One region of the Catenulispora yoronensis genome, then DNA from elsewhere that is predicted to be linked to it. Evidence: riboswitches for the same ligand, from Rfam matches in the RefSeq annotation. Region 1 holds a riboswitch; each other region holds the start of a gene.
The links. Region 1 has a riboswitch for cobalamin ahead of ABD481_RS32850 (CbtB domain-containing protein). Riboswitches for the same ligand answer to the same signal wherever they lie in the genome.
Positions count from the first base shown of each region.

Region 2: another riboswitch for cobalamin. It lies ahead of ABD481_RS13245 (ABC transporter substrate-binding protein); the one in region 1 lies ahead of ABD481_RS32850 (CbtB domain-containing protein).
Region 3: another riboswitch for cobalamin. It lies ahead of cobN (cobaltochelatase subunit CobN); the one in region 1 lies ahead of ABD481_RS32850 (CbtB domain-containing protein).
Region 4: another riboswitch for cobalamin. It lies ahead of ABD481_RS09535 (ribonucleoside-diphosphate reductase subunit alpha); the one in region 1 lies ahead of ABD481_RS32850 (CbtB domain-containing protein).

Region 1 is NZ_BAAAQN010000050.1:55,129-58,329, forward strand. Features, by position in the region: gene ABD481_RS32845 (MFS transporter) at 1-1,021, opposite strand, end outside; cobalamin riboswitch at 1,131-1,291, shown strand; gene ABD481_RS32850 (CbtB domain-containing protein) at 1,336-1,560, shown strand; gene ABD481_RS32855 (CbtA family protein) at 1,582-2,472, shown strand; gene ABD481_RS32860 ((2Fe-2S)-binding protein) at 2,483-3,201, shown strand, end outside.
Region 2 is NZ_BAAAQN010000013.1:8,659-11,859, reverse strand. Features, by position in the region: gene ABD481_RS13250 (enoyl-CoA hydratase/isomerase family protein) at 1-776, shown strand, start outside; cobalamin riboswitch at 1,001-1,138, shown strand; gene ABD481_RS13245 (ABC transporter substrate-binding protein) at 1,252-2,274, shown strand; gene ABD481_RS13240 (FecCD family ABC transporter permease) at 2,641-3,201, shown strand, end outside.
Region 3 is NZ_BAAAQN010000007.1:39,649-42,849, forward strand. Features, by position in the region: gene cobN (cobaltochelatase subunit CobN) at 1-1,777, opposite strand, end outside; adenosylcobalamin (AdoCbl) riboswitch at 1,799-1,936, opposite strand; gene ABD481_RS08065 (cobalamin biosynthesis protein) at 1,983-2,927, opposite strand; gene ABD481_RS08070 (COG4280 domain-containing protein) at 3,067-3,201, shown strand, end outside.
Region 4 is NZ_BAAAQN010000008.1:127,487-130,687, reverse strand. Features, by position in the region: gene ABD481_RS09550 (quinone oxidoreductase family protein) at 1-312, shown strand, start outside; gene ABD481_RS09545 (ScbR family autoregulator-binding transcription factor) at 319-990, shown strand; gene ABD481_RS09540 (PPOX class F420-dependent oxidoreductase) at 1,078-1,467, shown strand; cobalamin riboswitch at 1,596-1,755, shown strand; gene ABD481_RS09535 (ribonucleoside-diphosphate reductase subunit alpha) at 1,989-3,201, shown strand, end outside.

The sequences.
Region 1 (3,201 bases):
GCGGGACCAGGGCGCCGGTGATCGGGGCGATGAGCGTCAGCGTCAGCGTCCACGGGATCAGGCGCAGACCGGTGGCCAGCGGGTCGTAGCCGAGGCCGACCTGGAGATACTGCGTGAGCAGGAACGTGACGCCGACCGTCGTGGCGTACATCAGGAACCCGGCCGCGTTGCCGCCGGAGAACGCCGGGACGCGGAAGAACCGCATCGGCAGCATCGGCGCGTCGACCCGCAGCTCCCAGACGACGAAGGCGACCGCCAGGACGCCGCCCGCCGCCAGCGTGCCGACCGTCTCCGCGCCGGCCCAGCCGACGGCGTTGCCCCGCACCAGGCCCCAGACCAGGCCGAACGCGGCGCCAGTGACGAGGACGAGGCCTGCGACGTCCAGCCGCCGCGCCGGGCCGGTGCTCTCCGCCGTTTTGGCGCGCGCCAGCGGCATCAGCAGCAGCCCGATCGGCACGTTCACCCAGAAGATCCAGTGCCAGTCGAGCCCCTGGGTGATCGCGCCGCCGACCACCGGTCCGCCGACCGTGCCCAGGCCCGTCACGCTGCTGAACGTCCCCAGCGCCTTGGCCCGCTGGCGGCCCGGGAAGGCCACGCTGAGCAGCACCATCGCGTGCGGCATGATCAGCGCCGAGCCGACGCCCTGGACGGCGCGGGCCCCGATCAGCAGCCCGGTGTCCGGGGCGAGCGCGCAGGCCGCCGAGGCGACGGTGAAGATCGCGATGCCGGTGAGGAACATCCGGCGGCGGCCCAGGCGGTCGCCGAGGGCGGAGGCCGGCATCAGCAGCACCGCGAAGCTCAGTGTGAACGCGGTGATCGTCCACTCCAACTCGGCCATCGACGCGCCGAGGTCGAGGCGGATCTTGTTCAGCGCCGTGGTGACGACCAGCATGTCCAGGACCACCATCAGCGAGGCCACCGAGGCCAGGGCGAGGGTCCAGCGCTGGGGCGCGGTCATGCGCGGGGTGGCGGTGTCCGCCGAACCCGCGGCCTCCGCCGCACTCGTTTTTTCCCTGCTCACTCCCGGACCTCCGGTCTCCGCTCGGGGCTTCCCGGCGAAGCACCCGCGGATATGTACCGGCGGCGGAGCCGAAAATCGTCGCGCGCGGCCGACCCGGTGATCGACATCTCTTTGACGCGGTGCGTGCGCGGCCCTACGCTGCCCAAGCAAGGTACTGGGACAGGAAGCCGGTGCAATTCCGGCACGGTCGCGCCACTGTGAGCCCCCTGCTTCGTCGGGCAGTCGAAGCGGGCGGGTGAGTCAGACCCTCCCCGGTCGACCCGCTCCATCGAACAGGGACGCAAGATCCCGAAGGAGGGCTCTCTATGAGCACCATGCCTGTTTCCCCTGCCCCGGCCTCCCCGGTCTCGGTTCCGACGCCGCTGGTGGTCTCCGCGGCCACGGCGCGGCTGTGGATCGGCGGCACGATGCTGTTCGCGCTGCTGGCGTACTACTTCATCGGCGTGGACCAGGGCGCGTTCTCCGTCTTCGGCGGGGACATGCATCTGCACGAGTTCGTGCACGATGCCCGCCACCTGCTCGGCTTCCCCTGCCACTGAGCCGCGAGGGTCAGTGCTCTGATGGAAAAGCGCATCATCGCGCGCGGCCTGCTGGCCGGCGCGCTCGCCGGTCTGCTCGCGTTCCTGTTCGCGCGGGTGTTCGCCGAGTCGGTCATCGACAAGGCGATCGCCTACGAGAGCGGCCGGGACGCGGCGCAGGCCGCGCTGAACCAGGCCGCCGGGTTGCCGGCGGACGCTGCCGATCCGGACCTGTTCAGCCGTACCGTGCAGGCCGATATCGGTATCGGGGTCGGGATGATCGGCTTCGGGGCGGCGATGGGCGGACTGTTCGCGGTCGCCTATCTGCTGTGCCTGGGCCGGGTCGGCCGGATCCAGCCCAAACCGCTGGCGCTGCTGGTGGCGGGGGCCGGGTTCGCCGGGTTCTACCTCGTGCCGTTCCTGAAGTACCCGGCCAACCCGCCGGCGATCGGGCATCCGGACACCATCCGCGCCCGGGGGCTGCTCTATTTGGCGATGGTGGCCTGTTCGCTGGCGTTCCTGTTCGCGGCGGTGTGGGCCGGTCGCCGACTCGCGGCCCGGTTCGGGAACTGGAACGCGACGGTGCTGGCCGCTGTCGGCTTCGCGGCGGCGATCGGCATCGTGATGGCGGTCCTGCCCTCGCTCGGAGAACTGTCGGCGAACGTCCGCGAGTTCGGGCACCACGCGAGCGAGACGCCGCTGCCGCTGACCGACGGCAAGGGCGCGATCGTCTACCCGGGCTTCCCGGCCGACGTGCTGTTCTCGTTCCGGCTCTACTCGATCCTGGCGCAGGCGCTGCTGTGGGGCACCCTCGGCCTGGCCTTCGGGCCGATGGCCGAACGGGTGCTCCGCCCGGCGATGCAGCCCGCGACCGGGACGCCGGGCAACGCCGAGGCCGCCGGGAATGCGGGCGCGATGCCCGCGGCGGTGTGAGGATTGCCGGGTGACGAACGGAGTTCCGGCCCTGGCGCTGGTGAGTGAGGAGCTCGCAGCGCTGGGGCCGTACTTCGGCGCCGCGTTCCACGCCGGCTCGGAGTCGTGCGAGGCGCCGTGGCGTCCCTTCGCCGAGCTGGTCGAGGAGCCGGGGGCGATGGCGGAGCGGGTCGCGGGCGTGCGCGGATACCTGGCGGCCGGCAGCGGACAGGACATTGAGAAGGTCGAGCTGCGAGTCGCGGCTTCCGTGGCGCATTTGGGGCTGGTCGCGCGGGTGATGTCGCCGCTGTTCGGACTGGGTGTGCTGTACGGGTGGCGGGGATCGGTGCGGGCCGGGGACCTGCGATGGCAGCCCGGCTTGGCGAGTACTTTTCCGTTGTCGATCAACGAGGCCGTGGTCGAGGGCCGTCCCGACGGCCGGATCACCGACGGCCGGCCCGACGGCCGGATCACCGACGGCGTGGTCACGGAGTTGGAGACGCTGATGGCGTCGTTCGGCGTCAACCGGCACATCTTGCGAGGGAACGTCGCGTCGGCACTGGTCGGCGCCGGCAAGGCGCTGGCGGCGGCACGGCCGGCACTGAGGGATCGGGCGACGGCCGAGCTGGGGGTTCTCCTGGCGCGCGCGGAGCTGGCAGGCAGCGTGGGGTACGCGGCGGACGGGAGCTTCCGACGTCGGAACTGCTGCCTGATCTACCGGGCCGCGCCGAATCAGCGCGGTGCGCTGTG
Region 2 (3,201 bases), on a different contig from region 1:
CCGAGGGCAACGGCGTGGTCGCGGAGATCGTGCTGGACCGCGCCGACGCGATGAACGCCATCTCGACCGGGATGGCCGCCGCCATCCGGGACGTCGCGCCGGAACTGGCCGACGACCCGGCGGTGCGCGCGGTGGTGGTGTCGTCCGCGCCGCCCGCCGCGGAGGGCAAGAACCACGCCTTCTGCGTCGGCGTCGACCTGAAGGAGCGCAACCGGATGAGCGACGCCGAACTGGTCGCGACCCGGCCCGCGTTCCGGCGCACCTGGTCGGCGTTCGGCTCGCTGCCGATGCCGGTGATCGCCGCGGTGTCCGGATACGCGCTTGGCGGAGGCTGCGAACTGGCGCTCGGCTGCGATCTGATCGTGGCCGACGACGGCGCGGTGTTCGGGCTGCCGGAGGTCTCGGTCGGCGTGATCCCCGGGGGCGGCGGGACGCAGACGCTGGTCCGGCGGGTCGGGATGAACCGCGCAGCCGACCTGATCTTCACCGCACGGCGCATCGACGCCGACGAGGCTGACCGGTTCGGGATGATCGACCGGCGGGTCGCCGGGACGTCGACGGCGCGCGGGGCGGCTTTGGAGTTGGCGCAGCAGATCGCGAAGAACTCGCCGATCGGGGTGCGGAACGCCAAGCACGCGCTGAAGGTCGGGGCGGATCTGCCGCTGGCCGCCGGGCTCGATGTGGAGGACGGGGCGTGGCGGGCCACGGCGTTCTCGGCGGATCGGGCTGAGGGTGTGCGGGCGTTCGTGGAGAAGCGGAAGCCGGTGTGGCCGTAGGGGAGTTGAGGGGGTCGGGTCGGGCTGGGCCGGTCTGACCTGACCTGATCCGGCCCGACTTGACCTGACCCGGCCCGGCCCGGCCGATGGCTGTGTTCGTCGGGCCGCGTCGGGTTGGATCGGGTCGGATCGGGTTGCATCGGGTTGCATTGCGTTCCGTCGAGTTCCGTCGAGTTGCGCAGATCACCAGTCCGCAGAGCGTTCGGGGTTAGTCGTGGGGCGCTGCGCTTGCTAGCGTCTTCGGTGACGGCGGTGTGCCGTCCACAACGTGTGCAGCGAAGCCGGTGCGAGTCCGGCGCTGTCCCGCAACTGTGAGTTCTCCTTTGGGGAGCGAGCCAGGTCGCCTCATACGGTGTGTCAACGTTCGGCCCTCGCGGTTCGGGGCGGTCCGGCTGTGCACATCACGGTCACCTGGGCCGGCGTGCGCTGTGCGGGTCGCGGATCAGCCGGAGGAGCTGACCTCGTGCATTCTCGTCTGCACAACGCGGCGCGGCATGTCGCCGTCGGTGTCATAGCGGGCTCGGCGCTGCTGGCGGCCGGGTGTTCGTCCTCGAAGTCGACGCCGGCCGCGGGGTCCGGGGCGACCGGGGCCTCGACGTCCGCGTCGAGTGCGGCGTCGAGTGGTTCGTCGAGCGCTTCGTCGAGTGCCTCGGCCGACGCCGCGGTGTTCCCGGCGACCGTCACCGCCAAGAACGGCGCGGTGAAGCTCAGCGCGCAGCCGAAGAAGATCGTGTCCCTCTCGCCGTCGGCGACCGAGGACCTGTTCGCGATCGGCGCCGGCGCGCAGGTGGTGGCGGCCGACGACCAGTCCGACTTCCCCGCGAACGCGCCGAAGACCGCGCTGTCCGGCTTCAAGCCCGACGCCGAGGCGATCGCGAAGTACAACCCGGACCTGGTGGTGGTCGCCGCCGATACCTCGAACATCGTCGAGGCCCTGGGCAAGCTCAACATCCCGGTGCTCTGGTTCGACGCGCCCAACAGCCTGGACGACGCCTACTCCCAGATCACCGCGCTCGGCACCGCGACCGGCCACGCCGGCGCGGCGACCTCCGAGGTCGCGGGCATGAAGGACAAGATCACCGCCGCCCTCGCCGCGACCAAGAAGCCGGCCACCCCGCTGAAGTACTACTACGAGGTCGGCACCCCGGGGAACTACAGCGCCACCTCCAAGACCTTCATCGGCTCCATCCTGACCGGGTTCGGCCTGGCCAACGTCGCCGACGCGGCCGACAAGACCGGCGGCGGCTACCCCCAGCTCAGCGACGAGTACCTGGTGACCGCGGCCCCCGACCTGGTCTTCCTGGCCGACACCAAGTGCTGCCAGCAGACCACCGCCACCGTCACCGCCCGCCCCGGCTGGTCCGCCGTCCCGGCCGTGAAGAACGCCGCCAAGGGCACCATCGTCGGCCTCGACGACGACATCGCCTCCCGCTGGGGCCCCCGCCTGGTCGACCTGGTCCAACAAATCTCCGACGCGGTCAACAAGGCCCAGGGCTGAGCCGCGACGATGGGGCGCGCAGCAACGCCCGGCCCGCTCCCGGCCGACACGACGGCGACGCCGAAGGTGACGCTGTCGGCCGGGAGCGGAGCTGGTGCTGGTCAGGGTGCTGACGCGGCGGTTCCGGGCGGCTTGGCGGCGGCGGAACTGGCTGAGTCGGGCGAGGCTGCTGATGTAGCGGTTCCTGGCAGCTTGGGTGAGGTGCCCGAGCTGGTTGGAGCAGCGGAACCGGGCGGCTTGGCCGCGGTTTCCGAGCTGGCTGGCGGGGCGCAACCGGCTGAGTCGGTCCGGTCGGCGGAGCGGGGTGGATCGGCAGGTTCGGACTCCCCAGCCTCTCGCCGCCGCCTGGCGCGTCCGACCATCGCGGTGCTCGTTGCCGGGGTCGTGCTTCTTGGCTCTGTTCTCGTTGCGAGTCTTGGTGGTGCCGCCGGGCTTCCGGTTGCCGGTACCGTCGCCGCGTTGTTGGACAAGGTGCCGTTTGTGCGGCTTGGGACCGGGCTCACGCCGGTGCAGCAGGGGGTGCTGGATCAGATTCGGTTGCCGCGCGTTGTTCTGGCGACGGTTGTCGGGGCGTTGTTGGCGCAGGCGGGGGCTGCTTATCAGGGGGTGTTCCGTAATCCGTTGTCGGACTCCGGGACTATTGGGGCTTCGGCGGGGGCCGGGATGGCGGCGACGCTGGTCATCGTTTATGGCGGTGGGCCTGAGCACACTGTGGTCGGGATCGGGGCGGTGCCGTTGGCGGCGTTCGTCGGGGGGTTGGCGGGGGTGCTGGCCAGCTATGTGCTCGGGACGTTGGTCGGGCGTGGGGGGACCGCGTCGTTGATCCTGGCCGGGGTGGCGGTCAGTTCGTTCGTCGGGTCGGTGCAGGCGTTCGTCATGCAGAGCAGCAGTGCGGATGTGAAGCAGGTCTATTCGTGGTTGTTCGGC
Region 3 (3,201 bases), on a different contig from region 1:
ACTCGTCGAGCAGCTGCTCCAGCTTCGCCAGCTCGCCGTAGGTGTCGGCGCGGGCCATCGGCGGCATCAGGTGGTCGATGATCGTGGCGTGGGCCCGGCGCTTGGCCTGGGTGCCCTCGCCGGGGTCGTTGACGATGAACGGGTAGATCAGCGGCAGCTCGCCGAGGACCGCGTCCGGAGCGCAGGAGCGCGACAGGCCCAGGCCCTTGCCGGGGAGCCACTCCAGCGTGCCGTGCTTGCCGAGGTGCACGACGGCGTCCGCACCGAAGGACTGTTCCAGCCAGCGATAGGCGGCGAGGTAGTGGTGGCTCGGCGGCAGGTCCGGGTCGTGGTAGATCGCGATCGGGTTCTCGCCGAAGCCGCGCGGCGGCTGGATCATCAGCAGGATGTTGCCGAACTGGAGCGAGGCCAGGACGACGTCGCCGGTCTCGCCGTCGACGTAGAGCGAGCCGGGCGGCTCGCCCCAGTGCCGCCGGACGCCCTCCCGAAGGTCGGCCGGGAGCGCCGCGAACCAGGACTCGTACTCGCGCAGCGGGACCCGGGCCGGAGCCGCCGCGAGCTGGTCCTCGGTGAGCCACTCCACGTCGTGGCCGCCGGCGGCGATCAGGCGGTGGATGAGCTCGTCGCCGTCCTCCGGGAAGTCGCCGACGGCGTAGCCGGCCTCGCGCAGCGCCGCGAGGAGGCGGACGGCCGAGGCGGGGGTGTCGAGACCGACCGCGTTGCCGATCCGCGCATGCTTGGTCGGGTAGGACGACAAGACCAGCGCGAGCTTCTTCTCGGCGTTGGGGATCGCGCGGAGAGCGGCGTGGCGATACGCGATGCCGGCCAGACGCTGGGCGCGTTCTTCGTCCGCGACATAGATGGGGATACCCGCTTCGCCCTGCTCCTTGAAGGAGAAGGGGACGGAGATCAAGCGGCCGTCGAACTCGGGGATCGCGACCTGCATCGCGGCGTCCATCGGCGTCAGCGCGGCGTCAGAGTCCTGCCACGCCTCGCGAGAGGTGGTGAGACAGAGTCCTTGGATGATGGGGATGTCCAGGCTCGCGAGGGCGCCGACGTCCCAACTCTCTTCCGAGCCCCCGGCGCTGGCGTCCGCCGCCGTGGTGCCGCCCGCCGCGAGGACGGTGACGATGAGGGCGTCACAGGGGGCGAGCAGGTCTACGAGGCCCTGAGCAGTGGGGTCCGAGAGACCGCGTAGAGAGTTGCAGTAGATGGGCAGCGCCGCCGCGCCCCGGGTTTCGAGAGCTGCGGTAAGGGTGTCGATGAAGGCGGTGTTGCCCGAGAGCTCGTGGGCTCGGTAGAAGATGATGCCCACCGTGGGACGGCGATCATCGGGCGCGGCGGGAGCGCCGTGCACCCCGAACTCCGGCATCGCCGCCGGCGCCTCGAATCCCTCCCCGCCACCGAGCACGGTGTCGGCGAGGAAGGCGGCCAGCTGGCCGAGGTTCCCCGGGCCTCCGGCAGTGAGGTAGTTCAACGTCTCAGCCGCGACGCCGCCCGGCACGGTCGACAGCGCCATCAGCTCCGCGTCCGGCACGGCTTCGCCGCCGAGCACGACGGCCGGAACGCCGCTGGCGGCAACAGCGTCGACGAGCCATTGCCACAGCCGATGCCCGCCGAGCAGGCGCAGCACGACGACGTCGGCGTCGGCGAGCAGCGGCGCCAACGACTCGGCGTCCAGGCGCGCCGGGTTGGCGGTGCGATAGGCCGCGCCGGAGGCGTGGGCGGCCAGCAGCTCGGTGTCGGCGGTGGACAGCAGCAGAACGCGCGCAGGCATGCGGCGGCACTTCCTCTCGCGGAGTCCGCGCTCCGCCTCGGGCCGATGATGACGGACGGCAGGCAGTTCCTGACTTCCGCCTGAAGAGGCGGTCACAGTTGCGGGACAGTGCCCGATTCGCACGGGCTTCCTGGTTCTGACGTCCGGGGACAGTGTGACAGATCGGGGCGGGTGCCTCTATCCGCCAGTACCCGCCTACTGCCTACTACCCCTTCCGCCCCAGTGCCCAAGCCACCCGCACCGCGACCCCCGCCGACACGACCCCCACCACCCCGGACAACGCCGTGGCCCGATGAATGTCGGCCACCCGCGGCGCCCGCCCCGTCCCCATCACGGGCCGGTCCTCGACCACGTCCCCGTACTTGTTGGTCCCGCCGAGCCGCAGCCCCAGCGCGCCGGCGGCGGACGCCTCGCATCGACCGGCGTTGGGACTCGGGTGTCGACCGCCGTCGCGAAGCAGCACCTTGAGAGTCCGCCGAGGGCTCCCGAGGATCGCCGGCGCACTGACCACCGTGGCCGCGCCCGTGAACCTGGCCGGAAGGTAGTTGAGCACATCATCCAACCGCGCGGCGGCCCATCCGAAGTTCAGATACTTCTCGTTCCGGTACCCGACCATCGCGTCGAGCGTGTTCGCCGCCCGATACGCCAGCAGCCCGGGAATCCCCGCCACCGCACCCCACAACAACGGCGCCACCACGGCGTCGGACGTGTTCTCCGCCACGGACTCGACGACCGCCCGCGCGATCTCGTCGGTGTCCAGCTTGCTCGGATCCCGCCCGCACAAATGAGGCAGCCGCTCGCGCGCCGCCTCCACGTCACCCGCGCTGAGCAACGACCCGATCGCCGTCGCCTCCCGCCGCAACGACGTCCCCCCGAGCACCGTCCACGTCGCCAGCGCGGTCAACGCGGCCTGTGTCACCGGCCGCCCGCGCCCCATCCGCTCCGCGACGCCCCCCACGGCAGCAGCGCCCGCCACCAACGCGCCCGCGTACCCGACCCCCGCACCGCGCGAATCGGCATACATCGTCTTTCGCAACGCCGACGCGGCCCGGCCGAACCCCGCCACCGGGTGCCCCCGGCGCGGATCGGCGAAATACCAGTCGGCCGCGAAGCCGAGCGCCAGGCCCACAGCACGGGAAGAAGATCGCATGCGCACAACTTAGCGACGCCGCGCTGCCTACGGCGCGCCGTCGCCGGATTGACGTGACGCGCCGTGACCGGATCGACCCGACCGAATCGACCCGACCGGATTGACGTTGTCAACGGACCCGACAAGCTACATTGACCCCGTGGGAACAGCCTTCCTGCTGCTGTCGGTCTTCCTGGCCTGCGCGGTCGAAGCCGTGGAGGCCCTCACCATCGTGCTCGCCGTCGGTATCACCCGAGGCTGGCGGCCCGCCCTGCAAGGCGTCGCGGCGGGCCTG
Region 4 (3,201 bases), on a different contig from region 1:
TTCGGCGTGCTCGCTCCCCGCGGCCGCTTCGTCAGCTACGGCGCGGCCGCCGGACAGCCCGACCCGGCCGCGCCCTCGTTCGGCGACCTGCGCCGCAACAACTGGACCACGTCCGGGTTCAGCATCTCCAACCTGGCCCGGGGCGACGCCGGCGCGGCCGGCGAGCTGATCGCCGCCGTGTTCGCGCTCGTCGAGGGCGGGCTGACGCTCCCGGCACCGCGCGTGGTCGGCTGGGACCAGGCGATCGAGGCGCACATCGCGCAGGCCGAGGGCCGCAGCCCCGGCAAGACCGTCGTCGCGGTCCGGGGCTGAGCGGCCGTGACCCCGACGCGCGGGGCCGCCGAGCCCATGCAGGAACGGGCCCGGCGGACCCGCCGCGCCATCCTGCTGGCCGCCGCCGAAGCCTTCGCGGAGAACGGCTACCTGGCCACGACCACGAGCGACATCGCGGCGCGCGCCGGCGTGACCAAGGGCGCGCTGGTGTTCCATTTCCCGGCCAAGGCGGGGGTGGCGGTGGCGATCGTGGAGGAGTGCTACGAGCAGTGGCCGACCGTGGTCGCCGACGCGCGGCTGCGGCACGAGCGGATGACCGAGGTGATCGGCGAGGTGCTGCACCGGGTGGCGATGCAGATCCGGGAGGATCCGATCGTGCGCGCGACGGTGCGATTGCAGGCGGAGCGGGCGCTGATCGGGGAGCCGGTGCGGACGCCGCATGTGGCGTGGACGGCGGCCATGACCGAGTTGTTCCAGGCCGCGGAGCGGCGGGGCGAGCTGCGGTCCGGGGCGGATCCGGCGGTGCTGGGCCGGGTGGTGGTGGCGTCGTTCCACGGCGTGCAGCACGTGTCGGGCTCGCTGTCCGGGCACGCGGACGTGGGCGAGCGGGTCGCGGAGTGGTGGGCGGTGTTCCGGGCCGGGTTCGAGGCCGGGCCCGAAACCGAGTCCGAAACCGGGTCCGAAACCGAGTCCGAGGCCGAGTCCGAGGCCGAATAGCGGGGAGCTGCGACGATCAGGGATCGTGATCGCTGCGAGTCCGAGCGCGACTTGCGGGGGCGGCGGTGCCCCGGGTGGAGTGGAGCCATGTCTGTGATCCCGGAGTCGCACGCCGACCTGCTTGAGCGCCCCGTCTTCTGCCACCTCGCCACCGTCCGCGCGGACGGGACGCCGCATGTGAACCCGATGTGGTTCCTGTGGGACGGCGAGTTCCTGTCCTTCACCACCTCCACGAAGCGGGCGAAGCACAAGGAGCTCACCGAGCGTCCGCACGCCGCGGTGTCGATCAACGATCCGGAGGCGCCGTACCGGTATCTGGAGCTGCGGGGCACGGTGGAGCGGATCGAGCCGGACCCGGAGGGCGAGTTCTTCGCGGTGCTGGCGGACCGCTACGCGCTGCCGATGGACGGTCCGGTCGGCGACGCGCCGTACCGGGTGCGGATCTACCTGCGGCCCGCGCACGCCACGTTCCAGTAGGCCCCTGAGATACAGCATGTTGGTTGTGAATTGAGCCTCGCCACAAGATATGGTGTCTGACGCAGCTGGTTCGGCCGGTTGTCCCCGTCCCCGCCGTCCGGCGGGGCGCGGACGGCGGCCGAGGCAAGAGGGAACCCGGTGCGAGTCCGGGACTGCCCCGCAGCGGTGAGTGGGAACGACCGCCGTCGTCGAACACTGGGCCTCCGGGCGCCTTCGGGCGCCGGCCCGGGAAGTGACGGCCAGTAGGTTCCGGGGCCCGGCCCCGGACGCCCGCGAGTCCGAAGACCTGCCAGCGGTGCCGTGCCCGGACGTGGGGCACGGCCGGTCCGAGGCCTCGCGGGACGGCTGACGGCGGAAGGCGTCGCGGCCGCGGCCTGCCTTCTCGTCTCCTCGTGCGATGGTCCGGGCCCGGACCTACGACTGGCGAGGAGAGAGTTGTGACGGTCACGCAGGTAGGCGGTGTCGGCATCAGGGTCGACATCGGGGCCGCCGAGATCCCGGGCGCCCCCGGCACCGCCGGGATCCCCGGGGCCGCCGACACCCCTGGGCTTCCCGGTCCCGGTCGGCTCTCGGAGGAGATCCTCGCGGCGTCCATCGCGCGCTCGGCCCGCGACCTCCCGGACGTCGACACCGGCCGGGTGGCGCGCAAGACCTTCGCCGGCCTGCCGTCCGGCGCGACGCCCGCGCAGGCCGCCGAGCTGGCGGTGCAGTGCGCGGCGGAGCTGATCGGCGAGGAGCCGCAGTACTCGAAGCTGGCGGCGCGGCTGCTGGCGGCGGTGATCACCGCCGAGGCGGCCGGGCAGGGGGCGACGTCGTTCAGCGCGGCGATCGCCGTCGGGCATCGGGAGGGCTTGATCGGCGACGTGACCGCGGACTTCGTCGCCGCGTCGGCGGCGCGCTTCGACGCCGCCGTCGACCCGGACGGCGACCTGCGGTTCGAGTACTTCGGGCTGCGCACGGTCTACGACCGCTACCTGCTGCGCCACCCGGTCAGCCGCCAGGTGATCGAGACGCCGCAGCACTTCCTGCTGCGGGTGGCCGCCGGGCTGTCGCAGGAGCCCGCGGAGGCGATCGATTTCTACCGCCTGATGTCCTCGCTGGCCTATCTGCCCAGCTCCCCGACCCTGTTCAACTCCGGGACCCGGCACACCCAGATGTCGTCCTGCTACCTGGTCGACTCCCCGCGCGACGAGCTGGACTCCATCTACGCGCGGTACCACCAGGTGGCGCGGCTGTCGAAGTTCGCCGGCGGCATCGGGATCGGCTTCTCGCGGGTGCGGGGGCGCGGGGCGCTGATCCGCAGCACCAACGGGCGGTCGAACGGCATCGTGCCGTTCCTGCGGACGCTGGACTCCTCGGTGGCGGCGGTCAACCAGGGCGGTCGGCGCAAAGGCGCCGCGTGCGTCTACCTGGAGCCGTGGCATCCGGACATCGAGGAGTTCTTGCAGCTGCGCGACAACACCGGTGAGGACGCGCGCCGCACGCACAACCTGAACCTGGCGAACTGGATCCCGGACGAGTTCATGCGCCGCGTGGAAGCCGACGCGCCGTGGTCGCTGATGGATCCCGACCAGGTCCCGGAGCTGCCCGACCTGTGGGGCGCGGAGTTCGACGCCGCGTACCGGCGGGCCGAGGCCGAGGGGCGGTTCGTGCGGCAGGTCCCGGCGCGCGAGCTCTACGGCAAGATGATGCGGACGCTGGCGCAGACCGGGAACGGCTGGATGACGTTCAAGG